One region of the Halomonas sp. Cn5-12 genome, then DNA from elsewhere that is predicted to be linked to it. Evidence: predicted binding sites of a transcription regulator. Region 1 holds the regulator's gene; the other holds the start of a gene.
What was found. Region 1 encodes PhoB, which activates phosphate uptake and scavenging genes when phosphate is short. Its sites were predicted from a motif close to TGTCATANNNNTGTCANA; they were not measured.
Positions count from the first base shown of each region.

Region 2: a site for PhoB is predicted at 1,032-1,049, ahead of L1249_RS09380 (PA3496 family putative envelope integrity protein). Genes of this name have one in related genera too.

Region 1 is NZ_JAKGAY010000052.1:1,551-3,752, reverse strand. It holds gene ubiA (4-hydroxybenzoate octaprenyltransferase) at 1-677, shown strand, start outside; gene phoB (phosphate regulon transcriptional regulator PhoB) at 787-1,476, shown strand; gene phoR (phosphate regulon sensor histidine kinase PhoR) at 1,479-2,202, shown strand, end outside.
Region 2 is NZ_JAKGAY010000013.1:73,194-75,395, reverse strand. It holds gene hexR (transcriptional regulator HexR) at 41-895, opposite strand; gene L1249_RS09380 (PA3496 family putative envelope integrity protein) at 1,151-1,369, shown strand; gene L1249_RS09375 (sodium-dependent transporter) at 1,418-2,202, opposite strand, start outside.

The sequences.
Region 1 (2,202 bases):
ACTACGCCGACCGCCACTTCGATGGCCATGTAAAGCGTACCAAGCAGCGGCCACTGGCCACCGGTCGGATCAGCGAAACCGAAGCGCAGCTGCTATTTGTGGCGCTGGTGGCTGCCGCCTTTATTTTAGTGCTGCTGACCAACTGGTTTACCGTGCTGCTCTCGCTTGGGGGTGTGCTGCTGGCATTTATTTATCCGTTTATGAAACGCTACACACACTTTCCTCAGGTGGTGCTCGGGGCGGCTTTCTCCTGGGCGATCCCAATGGCGTTTGGCGCGGTACTGGGGCATGTGCCGCTGGAAGGCTGGCTGCTATTTAGCGCTAACCTGCTGTGGACGGTGGCTTACGATACCCAATACGCCATGGTGGATCGTGACGATGATCTGAAAATCGGCATTAAATCCACCGCGGTGCTGTTTGGCAGCGCCGACCGTTTCATCATTGGCCTGCTGCAGCTTGCTACGCTGGCGTTGCTTACCTGGGTGGGGTTGCGGGTTGGGTTAGGCGGTTTTTTCTGGCTGGGCTTGGTAGGCATGGCAGCGACGTTTGCTCATCAGCAGCGGTTAATTTTTCACTGTGACCGCGACCGCTGCTTCCAGGCGTTTCTGAATAACCACTGGTCAGGGCTCTTGGTATTTGCCGGAATTGTTCTGAGCTGGTGGCCTGCAGCTGGCTAATTATGCTGGGTGTCATAGAATTGTCATTAAGTCATGGTGTCATCGTCACAGACATGTCATTGAACTGTTTTGTATAAACGAGTTTTCATAGAACACCGTGAGGCCCTGGATGACCGCCAAGACCGTACTGATTGTCGATGACGAGGCACCCATTCGCGAGATGATCGCTGTGGCGCTGGAAATGGCTGACTATCGCGTGCTTGAAGCGGACAACGCCCAGGATGCCCATGCGATGGTCGTTGACCACCAGCCCGACCTGCTGCTGCTGGACTGGATGATGCCGGGCACCAGCGGCATCGAGCTGGCCCGTCGTCTCAAGCGCGAAGAGGCCACCGCTGAGCTGCCAATTATTATGCTGACCGCCAAAGGCGAAGAGGATAATAAAATTCAGGGCCTGGAGGCGGGGGCGGATGACTACATCACCAAGCCGTTTTCCCCCCGCGAGTTGGTGGCTCGTCTTAAAGCCGTGCTGCGCCGGGCGACCCCGCGCGGTGTGGAAGACCCCATCGAAATCAATGGATTGCTGCTGGACCCTGTGAGCCATCGCGTCAGCGCCCATGGCAAAGCGCTGGAGATGGGCCCTACCGAGTACCGCTTACTGCAATTCTTTATGACTCACCAAGAGCGCGCCTATACCCGTAGCCAGCTGCTTGATCAGGTGTGGGGCGGTAATGTGTATGTAGAAGAGCGCACGGTGGATGTGCATATTCGCCGGTTGCGCAAAGCGCTAGGTGAAGCGCATCAGAATCTGATTCAAACAGTGCGGGGCACTGGGTATCGTTTCTCTGCTCGGGTGTAATCGTGCGTTTGTGGAGCCGTGAACTGTGGCGAATTATCTGGCTGGCTTTCCTAGGGATGTGCCTGGGATGGCTGCTAGGTTACCCCGGTTTCGGGTTAGCTGCGGGTCTAACGCTCTGTTTGGTGTATCAACTCCGCCAGCTTAGGGCGCTGTTCAAGTGGCTAACGCTCAACCCGCACGATGAGCCTCCTGCGGCAACTGGCATGTGGGGCGAGCTATTCGATCGCCTTTACCGTTACCAAAAAAGCCAACGCATTACCCAAAGCCGGTTGCGAGCAACCCTCGCGCGTATTCAAGAATCCTCGGAAGCGATGCGTGATAGCGTCGTGATGCTGGATCGCCACGGTGATTTAGAGTGGTGGAACAGTGCCGCCACCGACATGCTAGGCCTACAAACCGCCCATGACCGCGGTCAGCACATTACTAACCTGCTGCGCGACCCGCGTTTCATCAGCTACTTTAATGCCCGTGAGTACAGCGAGCCGCTCACGCTCACCTCGCCCATTGATGAGCGTCGCATTCTGCAGTATCAAATCACGCTCTATGGTGATGACGAGCGCTTGGTTATGGCGCGGGATATTACCCGCTTGCATCGCCTAGAGCAGATGCGCCGCGACTTCGTCGCTAACGTTTCCCATGAGCTGCGCACCCCACTCACCGTTCTTTCCGGCTATCTGGAAACCTATGGCGATCTTAAAGAGATGCTGCCACCGCGCCTGAGTAAAG
Region 2 (2,202 bases), on a different contig from region 1:
CACTGGCTGGGTATACAGCGTGCGTCGCGTTAGCCCGCCGTTAGTGGTCGTCTGGGTAACGCAGCGTGGTCAGGCTCTTTTTCACCGCTTTAAGCTGCTCGGCGAGTTTGGGGCCGCGGGTTTTCGCGACACCAACGGCCAGCACGTCGATCAGCACCAAGTGCGCGATGCGCGAGCTGAGCGGCGTGTAAATCTCGGTATCTTCATGCACATCGATAAACAGCGGTAGGCTCACTTCATGGGCCAGCGGCGACTCGCTGGGGCACAGGCCAATCACCGTAGCGCCCGCTTCGCGGGCCAAGCGCACGCTGGCCACCAGCGCCTTGGTGCGCCCGGTTTGTGAAATCGCCACTACCACATCGCCCTCTTGCAGTGTCACTGCCGACATGTTCTGCATGTGAGGGTCGGCGTAGGCGGAGGTCGAGATCTGCAGGCGGAAGAACTTGTGCTGGGCATCGAACGCCACGGCACCAGAGGCACCAAAGCCGTAAAACTCCACCCGGTTGGCCATGGCCAGTGCATTCACTGCTCGCCCCAAGGCTTCATTGTCGAGCCGATCGCGTACCGACAGCAGTGTGCCGACGGTGGAGTCAAAAATGCTGTGAGAGAACTCCGCCACCGAGTCGCTATCGTTCATCGAGAACTGGGCGAACTGACTACCGCTGGCCAGCATCTGGGCGAGCTGAAGCTTGAAGTCCTGGAAACCGTTGCAGCCAAGGGCGCGGCAGAAGCGCACCACGGTAGGCTCGCTCACCTTCGCCTCGGTGGCAAGGTCCACGATCCGCATATGGATCACTTCATCGGGGTTACGCAGCACGAACCGCGCTACCTTTTGTTCGGAGCGACGGAAATGCTCCATGCGGCGTCTCATTTCATCGAACAGGGCGCGGCTCACGTTCAGCTCCTTAAATTCTTGATCGTGCTTATGCAGCCTAGGTGGCCACAGTATGCCTGAGTGACGCGAAGAGGGCAGCGGTAATCACCCGTAATGGCTGCCGTTTAAAGGGCGTTAACCCCCTTTCTTCAAGATTCGTCATCATTTTGTCAAGTAGGTTATAGTAAGAAGTGACGTGCCGCACTGCATCATTTAAAAATCAGTCGTCACGGATGCAGGTGGACGTAGGCAACTTCACCTGGAGGAGCGTCGATCATGAGAAACGTCGAACGAATGACCTCGGTAAAAAGCGAATTGCTCGACATATTCATGAGTATGGAGGTCGATGAGCATGCCCAACGTCGGCGCAGCGCCGCCCAGCGTAGCCTAAGGGCACGCAGAGGGATTGAGCTGCATCGGGAGTTTCAGAAATTGTCGCGGGATATCGCTCCCTTGCCGGACGATGACGAACCGCAAGAGAGCGAATTGCACTAACAACAGCGTGCGATAGACAGCCCCGCCAGCTAGCGGGGCCGTGACGGCTTAGAGTAAGCCTGTGACGAAGACAGCGATGACGCCTGCGGGCGCTACATAGCGCGCGATGATGTTCCATACGCTTACGCCAGTGGCTGACAGCCCAAGCTCAGCCTCGACACTCTTGCGCTCTAAGCACCACGCAGCGAAGAGAATCGCACCCAAGCCGGTAAGCGGCAGCATGATTTTGCTGGTCAGCGTATCCAGTAGGTCGAACACGCCCATACCGAACATGAGCGGCTCGCTCCACACGTTGAAGGAGAGCAGAGCGGCAATACCCAGCGCCCAAGCGCCCACCCCGGCAACAACGGTCGCCATCACGCGAGACAGCGGCGTGCGCTCTTCAATAAACTCAACCACGGGCTCAAGCAGCGAAATGGCCGAGGTCAGCGCTGCGAAAGTGAGTAGCAGGAAGAACATCAAACCCAGCAGAGAGCCACCGTCCATATTGCCAAATGCTAAGGGCAGCGTAACAAAGATCAGCCCAGGGCCTGAGGCTAGGTCAAGGTTGTTCGCAAACACGATGGGGAAGATCGCAAGACCTGCGCCGAGAGCGATCACCGTATCCATAATGATCACTGTGCGGGCGGTTTGGAGTAGGTTGATCTCTTTGCCCAGGTAAGAGCCATACGCCATCATGATGCCCATACCCAGCGACAGGGTGAAAAAGGCGTGCCCTAACGCGGCCAGGACTGTCTCTGCGCTTAGCTTGCTCCAGTCCGGGTTGAACATATATGCCAGCGCTTCACCGAAATGGCCGGTCGACATGCCATAACCGATCAGCACGACCAGCA